DNA from 2 places in the Terrabacter sp. 01T434 genome. Region 1 is predicted to be linked to the other one. Evidence: predicted binding sites of a transcription regulator. Region 1 holds the regulator's gene; the other holds the start of a gene.
What was found. The regulator Rex, encoded in region 1, represses fermentation and respiration genes when NADH is low (regulators of the CRP and FNR family bind a similar motif). The targets are predictions, from matches to a motif close to CTTGTGAANNNNTTCACAAG.
Positions count from the first base shown of each region.

Region 2: the regulator Rex is predicted to act here: its motif matches at 4,525-4,544, upstream of rhaI (L-rhamnose isomerase).

Region 1 is NZ_JBFTPP010000005.1:393,448-404,232, reverse strand. Features, by position in the region: gene aspS (aspartate--tRNA(Asn) ligase) at 117-1,481, shown strand; gene AC1DIW_RS13095 (helix-turn-helix domain-containing protein) at 1,696-1,896, shown strand; gene AC1DIW_RS13090 (30S ribosomal protein bS22) at 2,124-2,222, shown strand; gene AC1DIW_RS13085 (NAD-dependent epimerase/dehydratase family protein) at 2,487-3,533, shown strand; gene AC1DIW_RS13080 (lysophospholipid acyltransferase family protein) at 3,530-5,371, shown strand; gene AC1DIW_RS13075 (DUF5667 domain-containing protein) at 5,426-6,655, opposite strand; gene AC1DIW_RS13070 (RNA polymerase sigma factor) at 6,933-7,718, opposite strand; gene AC1DIW_RS13065 (glutaredoxin family protein) at 7,903-8,178, shown strand; gene AC1DIW_RS13060 (redox-sensing transcriptional repressor Rex) at 8,322-9,005, shown strand; gene hemA (glutamyl-tRNA reductase) at 9,002-10,384, shown strand; gene hemC (hydroxymethylbilane synthase) at 10,381-10,785, shown strand, end outside.
Region 2 is NZ_JBFTPP010000009.1:130,201-140,985, reverse strand. Features, by position in the region: gene AC1DIW_RS18255 (rhamnulokinase) at 1-1,191, opposite strand, end outside; gene AC1DIW_RS18250 (bifunctional aldolase/short-chain dehydrogenase) at 1,196-3,241, opposite strand; gene rhaI (L-rhamnose isomerase) at 3,320-4,486, opposite strand; gene AC1DIW_RS18240 (ABC transporter substrate-binding protein) at 4,762-6,060, shown strand; gene AC1DIW_RS18235 (carbohydrate ABC transporter permease) at 6,054-7,010, shown strand; gene AC1DIW_RS18230 (carbohydrate ABC transporter permease) at 7,007-7,834, shown strand; gene AC1DIW_RS18225 (family 78 glycoside hydrolase catalytic domain) at 7,903-10,161, shown strand; gene AC1DIW_RS18220 (beta-glucosidase) at 10,172-10,785, shown strand, end outside.

The DNA.
Region 1 (10,785 bases):
CTGAGCCGAGCACGACCAGAGGCCGTCCGCGATCCGCGGCGGCGAAGGTGTGGTGGCACAGCGACATTCCCCATCGCCCACACCTCCGGGGCACCAACCCTCTGGAGGTGAACGGAATGCAACCAACCCCAATCACGGCCACCGCTCCGCGCGTGCTGGCCCGCGACCTGGCGTCCGCCCAACCCGGTGAGCGCGCCTCGCTCGCCGGCTGGATCCACCGGCGCCGCGTCCTCGCGAGCGTCACGTTCCTCGTCCTGCGCGACCGGTCGGGCCTGGCCCAGGTCGTCGTCAAGGACCGCGACACGGTCGAGCAGCTCGCCGGGCTGCCCGAGGAGACCGTCGTCGAGGTGACCGGCACGGTCTCGGCCAACGAGTCGGCGCCCGGTGGCGCAGAGCTCGTCGAACCCTCGATCACGGCACTCACCGAGCCCGCGCTCGCCCCGCCCGCCGAGCTGTGGCGCCCGACGTTCGGGGCCGGGCTGCCGACGCACCTCGACCACGCCGCGGTGACCCTGCGACACCCGCGCCACCGGGCGGCGTGGCAGATCGCCAGCGCGTCGATGCGCGGGTTCCGTTCGGCTCTCGGGGCGCTCGAGTTCACCGAGATCGCGACACCGAAGCTCGTCGGCACCGCCACCGAGTCGGGCGCCAACGTCTTCACCGTCGACTACTTCGGGCGGACCGCCTATCTCGCGCAGAGCCCCCAGCTCTACAAGCAGATGCTCGTCGGGGTCTTCGAGCGGGTCTTCGAGGTCGGCCCGGTCTTCCGCGCCGAGCCGCACGACACCGTGCGCCACCTCGCGCAGTACACCTCTCTCGACGCCGAGCTCGGCTTCATCCGCGACCACCGCGACGTGCTGACGGTCCTGCGCGAGGCCATCGCGGGCATGGTCGAGGCCATCCGGGAGTATGCCGGCGACGCCGCTGCGCTCCTGGCCGTCGAGCTGCCCCGGGTGCCGGAGGAGTTCCCCGTCATCCACTTCAGCGACGCGCTCGCGAAGGTCGGCGCCGACCCGGACGAGCCCGACCTCAGCCCGGCGCACGAGCGCGCGCTCAGCGAGTGGGCCAAGGCGGCATACGACTCGGACTTCCTTGCGGTGGAGGGCTATCCGATGGGCAAGCGCCCCTTCTACACAGCGCCGGAGGGCTACGGGCCGTCTGGGCCACGCGTGTCTTCGGGGGGTGCTCGGGGGGCGGAGCCCCCCGAGGGCAGCAACAGCTTCGACCTGCTCTTCCGGGGGCTCGAGCTGACCACCGGCGGCCAGCGCCTGCACCGCCCGTCGGACTACGCCGCGGCGATGCAGCGGACCGGCACCGACCCCGCGGTCCTCGCCGGCTACCTCGACGCGTTCGCCCACGGCATGCCTCCGCACGGCGGCTTCGCCATCGGGCTGGAGAGGTGGGTAGCCCGCCTGACGGGAGCCGAGAACGTCCGCGAGGTGACGCTGTTCCCGCGCGACCTGCACCGACTCGAGCCGTGAACGGCCCTGACAAGCCCTGACGGGCCGTGACAGGTCCGGAGATCCACAGGCCCGTCATCGGCGTGTCGAGTTGCGCGTCATCGATTCGTTCTGTCGATCGCTTCCCCTCCAGTCACAACTGCCCCTAGTGTTGCCTCTTGCACCTGCGTGCAGTTTCGTCGGAGGGGAAGCCGTCGACGCGGGGGTGCAGACCCACTCAAGATCGGGGTAACACATGTCGAATGAGCGCCAGCTCGCCGAGGTGCGGTTTCTGACCGTCGCCGAGGTCGCCTTGATCATGCGCGTGTCGAAGATGACCGTCTACCGGCTCGTCCACGGCGGAGACCTTCCGGCCGTACGCGTCGGCCGCTCCTTCCGGGTCCCGGAGGATGCGGTGCACAAGTACCTGGAGACGTCCTACATCGACACCGCGTGACTGCAGGTCACCACGCACCTGAGGGGGCGGCCGCGACCACCGGGTCCGACCGCCCCCTTCGGTGTGCACCAGGTGGCGTGATCCACACGCTTTTGGGGTAGCGGCCCTCACGCGCTACGCTGTCAATCCTGTTCGGCTCGTGAAGTTCGACCTATCCTCCTTCGAGGTGTGTCGACGCAGGTCGGCACCAGCTCAGTTCGAGGACACGTCACACGACAAGGACAACCATGGGTTCTGTCATCAAGAAGCGCCGCAAGCGGATGGCGAAGAAGAAGCACCGCAAGCTGCTGCGCAAGACGCGTCACCAGCGTCGCAACAAGAAGTGACCTGACCAGCTCAGGTTCCGGCGGCATCGCCCCGCACGCTCTCGACCCTCGCCATCGGTGGGGGTCGTTCGCGTGCTGGGACACGATGCCTGCACGCGTCTGCCGCTGAGAGGCTCGACACATCCGGGTATCCGCACCGGGCCCGGCCACGAATGCGGCCACGCATCGATAGGCTTCCAGTGCGGGGGAGCGAGGGCTGCTCCGCAGCGCGCGCCGGGCCGGGCGTGCACGACGCGTCCGCACCCATGTCGACAGGAGGAGCCGATGGCCAAGGTCGTCCTCGTCACAGGGGTGTCGCGCTACCTCGGTGGCCTCTACGCGCGCCGGCTGTCGACGGACCCCTCGATCGAGCGCATCCTCGGCGTCGACGTCGTGCCCCCGAAGCACTCGATCGGCCGGGCCGAGTTCGTCCGCGCGGACATCCGCAACCCGATGATCGGTCGGATCATGGCGCAGGCCGAGGTCGACACGGTCGTGCACATGAACGTCATCGCGACTCCCAAGGACACCGGCGGCCGGGTGACCCAGAAGGAGATCAACGTCATCGGCACGATGCAGCTGCTCGCTGCGTGCCAGAAGTCCGAGTCGGTGAAGCGACTCGTCGTGAAGTCGTCCGCCGCCGTCTACGGCTCCTCGCCCCGCGACCCCGCGATGTTCACCGAGGACATGAACCCCAAGACCCTGCCGCGCACCGGCTTCGGCAAGGACTCGGTCGAGGTCGAGGGGTACGTCCGTGGTTTCTCCCGGCGCCGGCCCGACGTGGAGATCACCATGCTGCGCCTGGCCAACGTCGTCGGCCCGAGCATCCACACGGCCATCACCGACTACTTCTCGCTGCCCGTCGTCCCGGTCCCGTTGGGCTACGACGCGCGGTTCCAGTTCGTCCACGAGGACGACGCGACGGCCGCCATGATCCTGGCGACCACCGGCCCACCCGCCGGCATCGTCAACGTCGCGGGTGACGGGTTCCTCACCGTCACGCAGTGCACGGCGATCGCCCGCCGCCCGGTCGTCCCCGTCCCGCTCTCGGCGGCCGGCGTCATCGGCACCATCGTCAGGCGCAGCGGCCTGGCCGACTTCTCGTCCGACCAGCTGACCTTCCTCGCCTTCGGCCGCGGCCTCGACACCGCACGGATGCGCTCGGTGCTCGACTTCGAGCCGCACTTCACCACCCGCGAGGCGTTCGAGGACTACGCCCGCCACCTTCGTCCGGCCGTGCCAGGCGTGGAGGGTGTCGGTGAGGTCGTCAGCGACGCCGCAGGCGGCACCGCCGCAGCACTCTCCCGTGTCTTCGACAGGATCCAGCCGTGACCGCCGACCCCACCAAGGCCCCAGCCTCGGAGCAGGCCACGCCCTCGACTGCTCCGGCTGAGCAGGGTGCGACGCCACAGCCCGAGGCGACGACGTCCGCCGCAAAGAAGACCGCCACCAAGAAGACCGCGAAGAAGATGGCGGCAGCGAAGAAGCCCGCGACGAAGAGGGCTGCGACGAAGAAGCCCGCGACGAAGAAGCCCGCGACGACGAAGCCCGCGACGACGAAGACCCGGGCGAAGGGGGCAACGGTCGAGAAGGCCCCGCCGAAGCAGAGTGCGCCCAAGGCCCGACCGGCTCGCGGCGCATTCGCAGCCGGTGCTGCCCGGGCGTCAGGCGAGCGGCGTCGGCGGAGCGGCACGCCCCTCATCCCGACTGCCCCCGTCGACCTCAGCCCGGCCCGGCGGCTGGCTGCGGGCTCCGACGACACGGCGGACGAGGTCATCGTGGCGGCCGTCACGGAGGGCCCGACGGAGCCCGAGACGTCAGCGGCGATGACGCCCGGGGCCATCGAGGCGACGACCGGGGAGGAGACGACCGGGGAGGCGACGACCGGGGAGGCGACGACCGGGACCACGGGTCGCGAGCCCGGGGCGGTCGACGTGGCGGACGTCGCCGAGCCCGACGAGCCGTCCGACGCCCTGCCAGCCGAGCCGACCCCGGCCCGGACCCGGCCCAGTCGCGCCTCGATGCGTTCGACGCGTCGGGCCACCACCGGCGCGCCCACCCGTCTGCGCGCCGTCCCGTCGGTCGACTCGGACACCCCCCACGACGAGGCGCGCGGCGCAGACCCGGGCCCACGGCATACGCCATCGCCGACGGAGGGCGGCTGGGAGCACGCTCTGACCTCGGGGCTGCAGTCGCGCGCCGAGAAGCTCGTCGGCGCGGTGCTCGAGGGCGCCGAGTTCTCCTCGGAGTCCCGACCCGGCCCGACCGAGCTCGTGGAGCTCGCCGTCAACGTGCTGCGCGCGGCTGCCACCTCGGCCGGCGTGCCCGCCGAGGAGGCCGAGCGTCAGGTCGCCGAGGCGCTCGCGTACCTGCGGCGCCGCCTGACCGGCGACTACGTCGTCGACGAGTTCGGGTTCGACGAGGACTACACCGTCAGCGTCCACCTGCCCCTGCTGCGCCCGCTCTACCAGAAGTGGTTCCGGGTCGAGGTGCGCGGCATCGAGAACATCCCCGACGTCGGCGGTGCCCTCGTCGTGGGCAACCACTCCGGCACCATCGCCATGGACTCGCTCATGACGCAGGTCGCCGTCTACGACGAGCACCCGCGCCACCGGCACCTGCGGATGCTCGGAGCCGACCTCGTCTTCCAGATGCCCTTCATCGGCACCATGGCCCGCCGCTCCGGCACCACCCTGGCGGCCAACTCCGACGCGGAGCGGCTGCTCAGCAACGGCGCGCTGGTCGGGGTCTGGCCCGAGGGGTTCAAGGGCGTCGGCAAGCCGTTCAGCGAGCGCTACAAGCTGCAGCGCTTCGGCCGCGGCGGGTTCGTCTCGGCGGCCCTGCGCGCCGGCGTGCCCATCGTGCCGGTGTCGATCGTCGGGGCCGAGGAGATCTACCCGATCCTCGGCAACATGCCGGCGGTCGCGCGGCTGCTCGGGCTGCCCTACGCCCCGATCACGCCGACGTTCCCGCTGCTCGGTCCGCTCGGGATGGTGCCGCTGCCGAGCAAGTGGCTCATCGAGTTCGGGCCGCCGATCGAGACCACGAGCTTCGGGCCCGAGGCGGCCGACGACCCGATGCTCGTCTTCGACCTCACCGACCAGGTGCGAGAGACGATCCAGCAGACGCTCTACAGCCTGTTGATGCAGCGCAAGTCCGTCTTCCTCTGAGACGTCCACCGAGACGTCCACCGAGGCGGCGCGGGACATCAGCGGTCCCGCGCGTCAGGGGAGGCCAGGGGGCGGCAGGATCGTGGTGGGCAGCACCTTGGTCGGCAGCAGGGGGACGGCGAGCGTGACCGACGGCACCGAGATCGTCGCCCCGGGCAGGGTGACCCCGCCGCCACCGATCCCGATGGTCGAGGACGTGACGCCGACGTGCGGAAGGCTCACCGTCGCGCCGGGCAGGGTGACGCCACCGCCACCGACACCCACCGACGAGCTGCCCACGCCGACGCCCGGCAGGTTGACGGTGCCGCCGGGCAGCGGGAGGCCCGTGACGGGCGGCACCGACGCGCCGGGCAGGGGCGGAGCCGACTGCGGGGGTCGCGAGAGTGTGACGCCGCCGGGCTGGGACGGCAGCGCGCCGGGGGCGGACGTGCCGCTGCCGGGGCTGCCGGGCCGGGCCGTTCCAGTCAGGCCCGCGAGCGTCTGCCTGGCCGCTGTGGCGCGCTCGCCACACGCGCCGCAGGCTGCCAGCTCCCGCAACGTCGCAACGTCTCCGGCCCCGAGCAGGTTGCGCAGGCGCTGCCACGCCGGTAGCGACGCCGCGGGCACGCGCGGCCGCATGGCGTCGACCTGCGGGATGGCCCGAGCGTAGAAGTCCGACAGCTCCGTCAGCGCCTCGGTGCGCTGCTCCGTCCGGTAGACCTCCATGAGGATCGTCTGGGCGCGGCTGGTGGCGTCGGTCGCCGCGTCGTAGGCCGCGTCGAGGTCGTGTGTCGAGGGGTGGCCGGCGTCGATGAGGTCGCGCGCCTCACCGATGTGCTCCTGCGCCTGGGCGAGGTAGGTCAGGCCCTGGTCGTAGCGGGAGCCTGCGAGCTGGACCGCGACGCGGTCGAGCAGCTGCTTGACCCCGTAGAGCGCGTCACCGGGCACCGCCGAGCGGGACGCGAAGCCGAGGGCCCCGCCGATGACGAGGATGCTGGCGGCAGCGGCAGCGATCATCTTCAGGGGTTTGGCCGCCACCCGCAGCACGGACACGGTGCCACCCATTCCCGGGGTGCCGTCCGTGGGGAGGGGCGCGGCCGCGGGCGCGACGTCGGCCGCGTCGTCAGCGAGCAGGCGGGCCCTCAGGTCGGAGACGAACTCGGCGCGCGGGGCGAGGCCCGCCTGCTCGACCGACTGGACGGCGTGGAGCACGGCGACGAGCTCGAGGATGCCGGGCTCGGCCACCGGTTCGCCGTCGAGGGCGCGTTGGAGGAGCTCGCCGTCGGCTCTGGGTCCGAGGTCCATGTCCCCTCCTTCGTCTCTCGCTTCTCTCGCGTGTCTCGCGTGTGTCGTCGTGCCCGGCCTGGTGGTGGTCAGTCGTGGATGCTGCTGGCGCATCGTCCCCGTCAGGGCGGGAATGGTCTCCCCTCCTGACGCGGCGCCCCGTGCGGGCACGTCGCGGCACGGCATACGACACGGCATACGGCGAGGGGTGGGTGGTGCGGGCCGAGCGTCGGGACGAGCCCACACGCGCCGCCCCTACACCGTGAGAACGACGAGGGTGCCGGTCGGGTTACGCAGGTCACAGCTCGACCCCCTCCAGCGTCCTGCGCAGGGCCCGCGTCGCCCGCAGCTGCAGCTGCTTGACGGCCCCCTCGGACTTGCCGAGCACCTTCGCCGTGTCAGCGAGGCTGAGCCCCTGGAGGAAGCGCAGGGTGATGCACTCCGCCTGGTCGGAGCCGAGATCCCTGATCGCCGAGACGAGCCGCTCGTCGCGCAGCCGCGTCAGCACCTCGGTGTCGGGGGAGTCGACCCGCTCGTCGGCGTCCCGCATGTCCGCGGTCGCGACCTCGAAGCGGAACTTCGCCGACTTCACGTGGTCGGCGATGAGGTTGCGCGCGATGGTGACGAACCAGGCGGCGATGTCCTTGCCCTGCCACGTGAACGAGTCGATCCGTCGCATCGCCCGCAGGAACGTCTCGGACGTGAGGTCCTCCGCGAGCGCGCGGTTGGCCACGCGGACGAGGACGTAGCGGAAGACGGTGTCGACGTAGACGTCGTAGAGCAGCGCGAAGGCATCCTTGTCCCCACCCTGCGCCAGCTCCACGAGGGCGGCGACGCGGGCCTGCTCGTCAGCGTCACGCTCGACGTGGCGCCGGGAGGTGTGCGAGCCGGGCGGCCCGGGGGCGGCCCGGGTGAGCTCGGCACGGTCGGCCCCCTCGTTGGCCAGGGCCGCCCAGACGGCGTCGAGCGCGGACCGCCAGGTGGGCACGACCGGCAGGCCGAAGCCTCCGGGGGCGGGCATCGCGAGCACGGGCGTGGGGGCCACGAGGGTCGGCGCGGCCCCGCGGACAGGTGTCAGCAGCACTCGCGCCGGGGTCGTTCCCGACGCGGTGACAGGTGGGTACCGGCGCCCCGGTGTCCTGTTCGCGCGCATCGTGCACAGTCTGTCTCACTACGCCCTCGGGCGGGACCCCCCACGCGGCGTCTGTGGCGCATCGAACGCGCCGCTGGGGCGTGCGTGCCCAGCGGGCGTGCCTACAGTGGGTTCCATGTCGAGCGAACCATCCGCCGAGGCTCCCGTGCTGCGGTCGGCACCTCGCGTCGTCCTGCTCGGGCGCCCCGGCTGCCACCTCTGTGACGAGGCCCGCGCCGTGGTCGAGCGCGTGGCCGGCGAGCTGGGCGTGGCCTGGCAGGAGCAGTCCGTCGACGACGACCCCGAGCTGCTGCGGCGCTATGCCGAGCAGATCCCCGTGACGTTCGTCGACGGGAAGCGCCACGACTTCTGGCGGGTCGACGAGACGCGCCTGCGCGCCGCCTTGCAGTGACCTGCCTCAGCGGCGCGTCCCATGCCGTGGTAGGCCGCTGAAGTCAACTTTGTGCATGGGTTCACAAACGTCTAGCCTGAACGGGTCCCCACGTGCTCCGCGTTCGGGACAAAGCCTCGTTCGAGAGGAGCCGGTGAGCAAGAGTGACCGCCGACCCAGCACTGCGTCGAGAGATCCCCGACGCAACCGTCGCGCGGCTTCCCGAGTACCTCCGAACGCTCTCCCGCCTCGCTGAGGACGGCGTCCTCTCGGTCTCGTCCGAGGAGCTCGCGGCCGAAGTCGGAGTGCGCTCCGCGCAGCTTCGCAAGGACCTCAGCCATCTCGGCTCCTACGGCGTACGCGGCGTGGGCTACGACGTCGAGACGCTCGCGCTCGAGATCTCCCGCGCCCTCGGCCTGACCGAGGACTGGCCCGTGGCCATCGTCGGCATGGGCAACCTCGGACACGCGCTCGCCTCCTACTCCGGTTTCGTCACGAAGGGTTTCCGGATCGTCGGGCTCTACGACGACGACCCCGCGCTCGCCGACGAGCGCATCGTCGGCGTGCCGATCCGCCCGCTCGCCGAGCTCACCGCGCACCACGCCGTGGACCCGATCGCCATCGGTGTCATCGCGACGCCCGCGCCCGCCGCCCAGGCCGTGTGCGACGCCCTCGTCGGCGCCGGCATCAGCTCGATCCTCAACTTCGCCCCTGCCGTGCTGTCCGTGCCGAGCGGCGTGGACGTACGCCGTGTCGACCTCTCGACGGAGCTGCAGATCCTCGCCTTCCACGCCCAGCGCAAGTCCCTCGCCGCGGGCGACCTCCGGTCGGCGGTGGTGGCCCAGTGAACCTGCTCGTCATCGGACTGTCCCACCACACGGCACCCCTGTCGGTGCTCGAGGCGCTGTCCGAGCGCCCAGACCGAGCCGAGGCCATCTCGGCCTCGGTCCTCGGGTCGGCCACGGCCACCGAAGCGGTCGTGCTCTCGACGTGCAACCGCCTCGAGGTGTACGCGTCGGTGCCGGCCTTCCACCCCGCCGTCGCCGCGATCGGCGAGGCGCTCGCGCTCGCGGCCGGCATCGAGGAGCCGTCGCGAACCCGTCGGCCCGCCGAGCTGACGCCGGGCGCACCGGCGGATGCGTTCGCCGCCCGTGCCGAGGCGCTCGCCGACCACCTCTACGTCCGCTACGACGACGCGGCCGTCGCCCACGCCTTCACCGTGGCCTGCGGGCTCGACTCGATGGCCGTCGGTGAGGCCCAGATCCTCGGTCAGATGCGTGACGCGCTCGCCGGAGCCCAGGGCCGGGGACAGGTGGGGGAGTCGCTCAACGCGCTCTTCCAGGGTGCCCTCCGTGTCGGCAAGCGCGCCCACGCCGAGACCGACATCGACCAGCACAGCGTCTCGCTCGTGCAGATCGCTCTCGAGGAGGCGGCCTCCGTCCTCGGACCGCTCGACAGCGTCTCCACCGCGGTGGTCGGAGCCGGGGGGATGAGTGGCCTGGCCGCCGCGACCGCCCGCCGCCAGGGCGTCGAGTCCCTCACCATCGTCAACCGCACCCCCGAGCGCGCCGAGCGCCTCGCCGCCGCGACGTCCGGAGTGGCCCGGTCGTGGTCCGAGCTGCCCGACGTGCTCGCTGCGAGCGACCTCGTGATCACCTGCACCGGGGCGGTCGGCCACGTCATCAACGCCGACATGCTCACCGAGAGCGCAGCCCGTCGCGACGGTCGCCCGCAGGTCGTCGTCGACCTCGCGCTCCCGCGCGACGTCGAGCCCGTGGACTCCTGGCCGCACGCCGTGCCGGCTGTCACCCTCGTCGACCTCCAGGCCCTGGGACTCCTCCTCGAGGGGCGTGCCGACACGACGCAGGTCGTGCGGGTCCGTGAGCTCGTCACGGGCGAGGTGGCCGACTACCTGACGCGCCGCATGGAGAAGTCCGTGGCCCCCACCGTGGCCGCGCTGCGCGAGCGGGCCGCCACTCTCGTCGCGACCGAGATGGACCGGCTCGACCAACGGCTCCCGGGACTCGACGAGGCGACGAGGGCCGAGGTCGGCCTCGCCGTGCACCGCATCGTCGAGAAGCTGCTCCACACGCCGACCATGCGGGTCAAGGAGTTCGCCATGGAGGGGAGCGGGGACGACTACGCCGCAGCCCTTCGCGAGCTCTTCGACCTCGAGCCCAAGGACGTCGCCAACGTGTCCACGCCCCCCAAGCGGGCCCAGACATGAGCGCCCTGCGCCTCGGCACGCGCCGTTCGGCCCTCGCGACCACACAGTCCCGCTGGGTGGCCGACCGCCTGCGCGAGGCCGGCCACGAGGTCGAGCTCGTCGAGATCACGACCGAGGGCGACGTGTCCGGTGAGCTGCTCACCGCCATCGGTGGCACCGGCGTCTTCGCCGCAGCCATCCGCCGTGCCCTCCTCGAGGGCCGCATCGACGTCGCCGTGCACTCGCTCAAGGACCTGCCGACGACGCCCGAGCCGGGGCTCGTGGTCGCGGCCGTACCGGTGCGCGAGGACAGCCGCGACGTGCTCGTGGCCCGCGACGGCCTCACGCTCGGCGAGCTGCCCGCGGGTTCTGTCGTCGGCACCGGCTCGCCGCGTCGCACGGCCCAGCTCGCAGCGCTCGGG
Region 2 (10,785 bases), on a different contig from region 1:
GTCGACACCGGTTCCGGCGAGCGCGCTGGCCGCTCGCACCGTCGAGGCGTATGCCGTCGCGAGCGAGTCGAGGATGCAACGCACGGTGTGGGCGGGGTCGGGGAGGGCGCCCCCGGCGGCCGCGGCGATCCGCTCGGGCATGTGGCCCGGGGGAATGAATGCGTCGTCGTCGACGTCGACGACTGGTCCTCCCGGGGGCAGCTGCTCGGCTGCGACGAGGAGCGCGTCGAGATCGGGCGCCAGCCCAGCCGCCTCCCACTCGCGCACGGACTCCTGGAGCAGCCACAGGCCGCCGACGTTGCGCAGGAAGCGGGTCCGGCCGTCGACGCCGCCCTCGTTGGTGAAGTTGGCCGCGCGGCTCGCCGGCGTGATGACGGGCGACCGGAGCTCGAGCCCGGCGAGGGACCACGTGCCGCTCGAGACGTAGGCGAACCGGGAGGTCGTCGCCGGCACGCCGACGACGGCCGACGCGGTGTCGTGGGAGCCGACCGCGGTGACGAGGGTGCCCGGGCGGAGCCCGGTCTGCTCGACTGCTCCAGGCGTCAGCGGCCCGATGACCTCGCCGGGCGCGACGAGCGGAGGCAGCAGCCCAGGCGGGATGTCGAGGCGGTCGAGCAGGTCCTTGGCCCAAGCGACCGTGTTGGCGTCGAGCAGGCCGGTCGTCGAGGCGTTGGTCGTCTCGGTGCGCAATACGCCGGTGAGCCGGTGCGCGAGCACGTCGGGGAGCAGGACGATGTGGGCTGCCATGTCCCACAGGCCTGCCGACCTCTCGGCCTCGAGCTGGTACATGGTCGTGAACGGCAGGAACTGGAGCCCGTTGACGGCATACAGCTCCTCCCGGCTGACGCGCCGGTGCACGCGCTCGACGGCCGGCCCGGTGCGTCCGTCACGGTACGAGACGGGCTCGGCGAGGAGTCGACCGTCGGCATCGAGGAGGGCGTAGTCGACCGCCCACGTGTCGATGCCGACGGACTCCGTCTCCGGGAAGTCTCGGGCGAGCAGCCGCAGGCCGGCGAGGACCTCGTTCCACAGCCGGGTGAGGTCCCAGCGGAGGTGGCCGTCGCGCTGCACCGGTCCGTTGCGGAACCGGTGCAGCGTGTGCAGGGTGGTGCTCGCGCCGTCGACGACGCCGGCCATGACCCGGCCACCGGACGCGCCGATGTCGACGGCGCCGAACACCCGTGCGGTCATGGTGTCAGCGCAGGAACGCGGCAGCGACGCCGGCGTCGACGGGGACGTGCAGGCCGGTGGTGTGGCTCAGCTCGTCGGACGTGAGAACCGCGGCGGCGTTGGCGACGTGCTCGGGCAGCACCTCGCGGCCGAGCAGGGTCCGCTTGGCGTAGTAGGCGCCGAGCTCCTCCTCGGGGACGCCGTAGACGGCGGCGCGCTTGGCCCCCCAGCCCGCCGCGAAGATGCCGCTGCCGCGCACGACGCCGTCCGGGTTGATCCCGTTGACCCGGATGCCGTGCTCGCCGAGCTCGGCCGCGAGCAGCCTGACCTGGTGGGCCTGGTCGGCCTTGACGGCGCTGTAGGCGATGTTGTTCGGGCCGGCGAAGACGGAGTTCTTCGACGAGATGTAGAGGATGTCGCCGCCGAGCCGCTGGGCGATCATCGCCCGCGCCGCGGCCTGGGCCATGAGGAAGCTGCCCTTGGCCATGACGTCGTGCTGGAGGTCCCAGTCGGCCTCGGTCGTGTCGAGCAGCGGCTTGCTGATGGAGAGGCCGGCGTTGTTGACGAGCAGGTCGATCCCGCCGAAGGCGAGCAGGGTGGCGTCGATGGCGGCCCGCACCTGCGCGGCGTCCGTGACGTCCGCCTGCACCCCGACCGCGACGTCGGCGCCCTTGGCGCCGGCGATCTCGGTCGCGGCGGCCTGCGCCTTGTCGAGGTCGAGGTCGGCGATGACGACGCACGCCCCCTCGGCAGCGAGCCGGGTCGCGATGGCCTTGCCGATGCCGCTCGCGGCGCCGGTGACGAGGGCGATGCGGCCGGCGTGGCTGCGCGGCTTGGGCATCCGCTGCAGCTTGGCCTCCTCGAGGGCCCAGTACTCGATGCGGAACTTCTCGGACTCGTCGATGGGCGCGTACGTCGAGACCGACTCGGCGCCGCGCATCACGTTGATGGCGTTGACGTAGAACTCGCCGGCGACGCGCGCGGTCTGCTTGTCCTTGCCGAAGGAGAACATCCCGACGCCGGGCACGAGGACGATCGCCGGGTCGGCGCCGCGCATCGCGGGGGAGTCGGGGCGTGCGTGGCGCTCGTAGTAGGCCGCGTAGTCCTCGCGGTATGCCGTGTGCAGGTCTGCGAGGCGCTCGACGACCTCCTCGACCGTGGCAGTTGAGGGCAGGTCGATGACGAGAGGCTTGACCTTGGTCCGCAGGAAGTGGTCGGGGCACGAGGTGCCGAGCCCGGCGAGGTGGGCGAGCTTGTCGTGGCTGAGGAACTCGAGCACGACGTCGGCATCGGTGAAGTGACCCACCATCGTGCGGTCGTGGGAGGCGACGGCCCTGATGTGAGGGGCGAGGGCCGCAGCCTTGGCGCGGCGCTCGGTGGGCGGCAGGGCGGCATACCCGGGGACTGCCCCGCCGAACGGCTCAGGGTCGCCGTGCTCGTCGAGGTGGGCTTGGGCCCTCTCGATGATCCACCGCGAGTTCGCCTCCGCCTCCTCGCTCGTGTCGCCCCAGGCCGTGATGCCGTGGCCGCCGAGCACCGTTCCGACGGCCTGCGGGTTCGCCGCCTGGATGGCGGCGATGTCGAGGCCGAGCTGGAAGCCCGGGCGGCGCCACGGCACCCAGACGACGCGGTCACCGAAGATCTCCTTGGTCAGCTGCTCGCCGTCCTTGGCCGTGGCGATGGCGATGCCGCTGTCGGGGTGCAGGTGGTCGACGTGGGCTGCGTCGACGAGGCCGTGCATCGCGGTGTCGATCGAGGGAGCCGCACCGCCCTTGCCGTGCAGGCAGTAGTCGAAGGCCGCGACCATCTCGTCCTCGCGGTCGATGCCGGGATAGACGTCCACGAGGCTGCGCATCCGGTCGAGACGCAGGACCGCGAGACCGGATTCGGTGAGGGTGCCGAGGTCGCCGCCCGAACCCTTGACCCACAGCAGGTTGACCTTCTCGCCCGTGACCGGGTCGGTCTCGGCGCCCTTGGCGGACGTGTTGCCACCGGCGTAGTTCGTGTTCCGGGGGTCGGCCCCGAGGCGGTTCGATCGGGCAAGCAGGTCGGCAACGGCAGCGTTGGTCATGGTGGTCTTCCTGGGTTCAGAGGTTTCTGGGGTTCATGGGGTGGCGGTGCTGGGGTGGCCGGTGCTGGGGCGCGGCGGTCAGGCGCCCCAGCCGGCCTGGGTGCCCCCGACGCGCTCGGCGACGATCTGGTCCTGGTAGCCGCTGGCGGCATACGCCCTCATCGGGTCCGCGGGCAGGCCCCGGCCGGCGCGCCAGTCGGCGAGGTCGGCGCGGACGTCGGTGTAGAACGCGTCCATGAGGACGGCGTTGCCTGCGAGCACGTCACCCGCCCGCTCGGCCTCGGCGAGGGCCTGGCGGTCGACGAGCAGCGCCCGGGCCGTCATCTCCTGGACGTTGAGGACCGACCGGATCTGGCCCGGCACCTTGTCCTCGACGTTGTGGCACTGGTCGAGCATGAAGGCGATGTCGCTGCCCTCGCCGTAGCCGCCGCCGCGGATGACCTCGTGGAGGATGCGGAAGAGCTGGAACGGGTCGGCCGCCCCGACGATGAGGTCGTCGTCGGCGTAGAAGCGGGAGTTGAAGTCGAAGGCGCCGAGGCGCCCCAGGCGCAGCAGTTGCATGACGATGAACTCGATGTTCGTGCCCGGTGCGTGATGGCCGGTGTCGAGGCACACGACCGCACGGTCGCCCAGGGCGAGGCACTGCGCGTAGGACGTGCCCCAGTCCGGCACGTCCGTCGCGTAGAAGGCCGGCTCGAAGAACTTGTACTCGAGGACGAGCCGCTGCTCGCCCGTGAGCCGGGCGTAGACCTGGGCGAGGGAGTCGGCCAGGCGGTCCTGCCGGTCGCGCAGGTCGCCCTGGCCCGGGTAGTTCGTGCCGTCCGGGAGCCAGATCTTGAGGTCCCGGCTGCCGGTCGCGTCCATGACGTCGATGCACTCGATCTGGTGCGCGATCGCCTTGGCGCGGATGCGCTCGTCGACGTGCGTGAGGCTGCCGAACTTGTAGTCGTCGTCCTGGAACGTGTTCGAGTTGATCGTGCCGAGCCGGACGCCCAGGTCGTCGGCGAACCGCGCGAGCTTGTCGTAGTCGTCGACGCGGTCCCACGGGATGTGCAGGGCCACGCTCGGGGCGAGGCCCGTGAAGCGGTGGACGGTCGCGGCGTCGGCGAGCTTCTCCTCGATGGTGCGCGGGGTGCCCTGCGCGCCAAAGACCTTGAAGCGCGTGCCCGAGTTGCCGAAAGCCCAGGAAGGCAGCTCGATCGCCTGCTGGGCAAGCTGCCCCGCAATGTCACTGAATGTCGTCATTGGTCATCCCGTCATGGTGAATGGAGCCTCGGGCGCCATGTATGAAGCGTTTCAGAAGAATGCTTCCGAGTAAAGCGCAAAAGTCTCGCGACGGTCAACCCCCGCACTGCCCAGTTCGAGTTGAGTGATGGAATCTGCCGCACGAGTGCTGAAAGTTTCAGCGAATCCGTTGACACGGCCACAGGGGGACCCTACCGTGGAGCGACCGAATGAAGCGATTCAAAATCGGTGACATCCAATCGCGGTTCCGCGCCCCAACGCTGTGGAGGTACCCCATGAAGAGTTCCCGTTCCAGGCTGACGATCGCCATGGTCGCCGCCCTCTCCCTCGTCCCACTCGCGGCCTGCTCGAGCTCCGGATCCGGCGGCTCGTCCGACGGCAAGACGGAGATCACGCTGCTCACCGACAATGCGGACACGACGGTCAAGCCCGCGGCAGCCGTCATCGCGGCGTTCGAGAAGGCCAACCCGACCATCACGGTCAAGACCCAGACCCGGCCGGGTGGCTCCGACGGTGACAACCTCGTCAAGACCAAGCTCTCGACCGGCGACATGGCCGACGTCTTCTGGTACAACTCCGGCTCGCTGCTCCAGGCGCTGAGCCCGGAGAAGACCCTCGTCGACCTGACGAACGACCCAGCCCTGAAGGACACCGACCCCTCGTTCCTGCCGGCGGTCACCCAGAAGGGCAAGGTCTACGGCGCTCCGTGGGGCACGGCCATGGGCGGCGGCATCCTCTACAACAAGGACGTCTACTCCAAGCTCGGACTGTCGGTGCCCAAGACCTGGGCGGAGTTCGAGTCGAACAGCGACAAGATCAAGGCCGCGGGGATCACGCCGGTGCTGGGCACCCTCAAGGACACCTTCACCTCGCAGCTGTACGTCCTCGGGGACTTCCACAACGTCGCAGCCTCGAACCCCAAGTGGGCGGAGGAGTACACGGCGAACAAGGTGAAGTACGCGACCGACCCGGTCGCGGTCAAGGGCTTCGAGAAGGCGGCCGAACCCAAGGCGAAGGGCTGGCTCAACAGCAGCGCGGGCTCCTTGACCTTCGCCCAGGGGATCAAGCAACTGGCCCAGGGCAAGGCGGCGCAGTACCCCATGCTGACCTTCCCGGTCTCCTCGCTGTCTCCGGCCGACGCCGCCAAGATCGGTTTCTTCGGCATCCCCGGTGACGACGCCAGCACGAACGGCGCGACCATCTGGGAGCCGGGTGGCCAGTACATCCCCAAGTCGAGCAAGAACATCGAGGCCGCGAAGAAGTTCGTCGCCTTCGTGGCCTCGGTCCCGGGCACCGACGCCTTCTCCTCTGCACTCCCGCCGGCCGGTCCGTACCTCGTCAAGGGCTCCAAGCTGCCCGCCAACGCGCCCCCCGTCGCCGCAGACATGCAGGCCTACATCGACGCCAAGACCTCGACCCCGGCCCTGGAGTTCGTCTCCCCGGTCAAGGGCCCCTCGCTCGAGCAGATCATGGTCGCCGTCATGACCGGGCAGACGCCTCCCCAGGAAGGAGCGGCCCAGTACGACGCCGACGTGACGAAGCAGGCCAAGCAGCTGGGACTACCAGGATGGTGATCAGCTCGCGAGCTGACGAGGCTCGCGCGGCCGGCCCACACGGTGACGCCAAGGCCGGCCGGAAGGGTCAGCGGTCCACGGGCGTCCGCAGCCTCCGGGCGCAGACCTACCCTTACTGGTTCTACGCCCCCGCGGGCATCGTCTACGGCCTGATCTTCCTCGTCCCGACGGTCATCTCGTTCTACTTCGCCTTCACCCGTTGGACCCTGTTCGACTCGGAGTTCATCGGCCTCGACAACTTCCGCCAGTTCTTCTCCGAGCAGGCCCTGGTGAGCGGCCTGAAGAACACGCTCATCTATGCCGTCGTCACCAGCGGACTCAAGGTGGTGCTGGGGATGCTCCTCGCGGTGCTGCTCACCGGCCCGATCCGGTCGCGCGGCCTGATGCGCTCGGTCATCTTCTTCCCGGTGCTCGTCAGCACGGTCGCCGTCGGCATCACCTTCAGCGTTTTGCTCCAGCCCGACGTCGGTGTCGTCTCGGCCGTGCTGGCCAAGGTCGGCATCACCGCGCCGGACTGGCTGGGTGACCCGAGCACCGCGCTGCTCTCGGTCGCCCTCGTCGACGTCTGGAAGGGCGTCGGGCTCGCCACCCTCATCTACATTGCCGGCATCCTCGCGATCCCCAAGGACTACTACGAGGCCGTCGACGTCGACGGCGGCGGGGTCTGGACCAAGTTCCGCAACGTCACGGTTCCCCTCTCGCGCCCTGCGACGTTCACCGTCATCCTGCTCTCCCTCATCGGCGGCCTCCGGTCCTTCGACCTCATCTGGACCATGACCGGCGGCGGACCCGGCTTCAGCAGCGACGTCATCGCCTCGATCATCTACAAGACCTACCAGGCGGGGTTCTTCGGCCTCTCGACCGCCGGCAACGTCGTCCTCTTCATCCTCGTGACGCTGATCATCTATCCGCTGTCGCGCTACTTCAACTCGCGGGAGGTGGAGTCATGAGAGCCGTTCGACGCACCTCGCTCGAGGTCGTGGCACTCGTCGTCGCCGCGGTCGTGTTCATAGTCCCCTTCATCTTCATGTTCCTCACGGCCTCGAAGAACGAGTCGGAGTCCGCGGACCTGACCTTCTCGCTGCCGACCGAGTGGACGGTCCTCGACAACGTCAAGGAGGTGTTTGCCGCACGCGACAGCATCCTCGTCACGGCGTTCCGGAACAGCATCATCCTCACCGTGGCATCGGTGACGATCCTCGTGGTGCTGTGCGCCATGGTGGGCTACGTCATCCAGAGACGACCCGGCCGCGCCGCGAACATCGCGAACCTCCTGGTGCTCTCCGGCCTGATCATCCCCCCGGCGGTCGTCCCGACCATCTGGGTGCTCCAGCAGATGCACCTCTTCAAGACCCTGCCGGGCCTGATACTCGTCGAGGTGGCCTTCAACATGTCGTTCTGCGTGCTGCTCTTCCGCGCCTTCGTCGCGGCCATCCCGCGCGAGCTCGACGAGGCCGCCATGATCGACGGGTGCACGGGCCTGGGCTTGTTCTTCCGGGTGATCTTCCCCTTGCTCCGTCCGGTCACGATCACCGTGATTCTCACGTCGTCGGTCTTCATCTTCAACGACTTCGTCAACCCGCTGTACTTCCTGCCCGGTGACGAGAACGCCACCGTGCAACTGACGCTCTACAACTTCCTGAGCCAGTTCAGCACGCAGTACAACCTGCTCTTCATGAACATCGTGCTCGTGACGATCCCGCCACTCGTCCTCTTCATCTTCTTCAATCGCAAGATCGTCGCGGGCATGACCTCCGGCGCCGTCAAGGGCTGACACCGACTTGCACGACCCTGCCGGTCGCACGGCCGGCCGGACGTCGCACCATCCTCCGAAAGGGAACCATGACCCACGTCTGGACCGCAGACCTCATCGCACCCGACCAGGACTTCGCCGGAGCCCCGTTGCTGCGCAAAGAGTTCGACCTCGCCGCGGGGCACGGCGACGTGGTCGCTGCCACCCTCCACGTCACGGCGCACGGCGTCGTCGAACCGAGCATCAACGGCGCGGCCGTCAGCGACGAGGTCCTCACTCCCGGGTGGAGCAGCTACGAGTGGCGCCTGCGTTACCGCTCCTACGACGTCACCCCCCTCGTGGCCGAGGTCTCGGTGCTCGGGCTCGCGCTAGGCAACGGCTGGTTCCGCGGCCGGCTCGGGTGGAGCGGGAAGAGAGCCTTCTACGGTTCCGAGCTGGCCGGCCTGGTGGAGCTGCACGTGGAGTTCGCCGACGGCCACCGCCAGGTCGTGGGCACCGACACCACGTGGCAGGCGGGACCGTCCGCGACCACCGCGAACGACCTCTACGACGGCCAGACGATCGACGCCCGGCTCGCCTCCACCGCGTGGACGGCTCCGGGGGCGGACCTGACCGGGTGGGTGGGGGTGCACGTGGTGGAGCACGACGCCGCCCGGCTCGAGCCGTACGCCGGACCTCCCGTGCGCCGGCACGAGGTGCTGAAGCCGGTCAAGGTGTGGGCCTCGCCCGCGGGTGCCACGCTCGTCGACTTCGGTCAGAACCTCGTCGGCTGGCTGCGCTTCACCGTGCGGGGACCGGTCGGCACGGAGATCACCCTCCGGCACGCCGAGGTGCTCGAGCACGACGAGCTGGGCACCCGCCCGCTGCGTTCGGCGAAGGCGACGGACCGCTTCGTCCTCAGCGGGGGAGAGGACGTCTTCGAGCCCACCATGACCTTCCACGGCTTCCGCTACGCAGAGGTGACCGGCTGGCCCGGCGAGCTGACCCCCGACGCCATCGAGGCGGTCGTGGTGCACTCCGAGCTGCGGCGCACCGGCACCCTGGAGTGCTCCGACGAGCTGCTCAACCAGCTCCACCACAACGTCGTCTGGGGCCTCAAGGGCAACTTCCTCGACGTGCCCACCGACTGTCCGCAGCGCGACGAGCGGCTGGGTTGGACCGGTGACATCGCCGCCTTCGCCCCGAGCGCCGCCTACCTCTACGACGTGTCGGGCTTCCTGGACAACTGGCTGGCCGACGTCGACCTCGAGCAGCAGCATGCCGACGGTCTCGTGCCCTTCGTCGTGCCCGACGTCCTCAAGTACGTCGACGCGCCGTCGGACTTCCCGGCGCCCGAGAGCACGGCCATCTGGAGCGACGCGGCAGCGTGGGTGCCGTGGGCCCTCTGGGAGGCGTATGGCGACCGCGAGGCGCTCGCGCGTCACTATCCCGCCATGACGGCCCACGCCCGGCGCGTCGAGGGGCTGCTCTCCGACACGGACCTGTGGGATACCGGCTTCCAGTTCGGCGACTGGCTCGACCCGCAGGCTCCGCCGGACGACCCGATCAAGGCCAAGGCCGACAACGGGGTCGTGGCGACCGCCTGCTACTACCGCACCCTGCGTCAGGTGTCTGCGGCGGCCGAGGTGCTCGACAGGACGGATGACGCGAGCTACTTCTCCGCGCTCGCGGACCGGGTCCACTCCGCCTTCGGCAAGCACTACGTCACGGACGGGGGACGGATCACGAGCGACTGCGCGACCGTCTACGCCCTGGCCATCGAGTTCGGGCTGCTCGACGGCGCCGAGCGGCAGGGGGCGGGAGACCGGCTCGCCGAGCTGGCCCGGGCGAACGGCTACCGGGTCTCCACCGGCTTCGCCGGGACGCCTTTCGTCACCGGGGCGCTCTCGTCGACCGGACACCTGGACGACGCCTACCGACTGTTGCTCGAGCGGGAGTGTCCCTCGTGGCTCTACCCCGTGACGATGGGCGCGACCACGGTGTGGGAGCGCTGGGACTCGATGCTGCCCGACGGCACGATCAACCCCGGCGAGATGACGAGCTTCAACCACTACGCCCTCGGAGCGGTGGCCGACTGGATGCACCGGACCATCGGCGGCATCGCCCCGCTCGCGCCCGGTTACGCGCGTGTGCTCGTCGAGCCGCAACCGGGTGGCGGGCTCACGTGGGCCCGTGGGGGTCTCGACACGCTGCACGGCCGGATCGAGACGTCGTGGTCGATCGACGGGGACCGGTTCCAGCTCGACGTCACCATCCCCGACGGTGTGGCCGCGACGGTCCGGGTGCCTGGCGAGGACGCAGTCGAGGTCGGCGCCGGCACGCACCACTACGCGACGTCGCTGGCCTGAGGCAGATCCCATGACCGACGACGTCGACCTCGACGCCCGCATCGCACGCCTCGACCTCGAGAGCAAGGTCCGACTGCTGACCGGCGCGACCATGTTCACGCTCCACGACGAGGAGTCGATCGGACTCGGCTCCATGGCCTTCTCCGACGGGCCGACGGGGGTGCGCGGGCTGGAGTTCATCGGCGGAGACGAGGTGGCGCTGTTGCCCAACGCCACCCTCATCGCCTCCGCCTGGGACGAGGACCTGGCACACGAGGTGGGCCAGGTCCTCGCTGAAGAGGCCCAGCGCCAGCACATCCACGTCGTGCTCGGGCCGACCATCAACCTGCACCGATCGCCCCTCGGGGGCCGCCTCTTCGAGGCGTACTCGGAGGACCCACTCCTCACGGGACGGCTCGCGGCGGCATACGTGAACGGCCTGCAGGGCAACGGGATCGGCGCCTGTCTCAAGCACCTCGTGGCCAACGAGGCCGAGACGGAACGGCACACGGTCAACAGCGTCGTCGACGAGGCGACGTTGCGCGAGCTCTACCTGCTGCCGTTCGAGATCGCCGTCGAGGACGCGCATCCCTGGTCGATCATGGCGGCGTACAACGACGTCAACGGCGTGCCGGCCACCGAGCA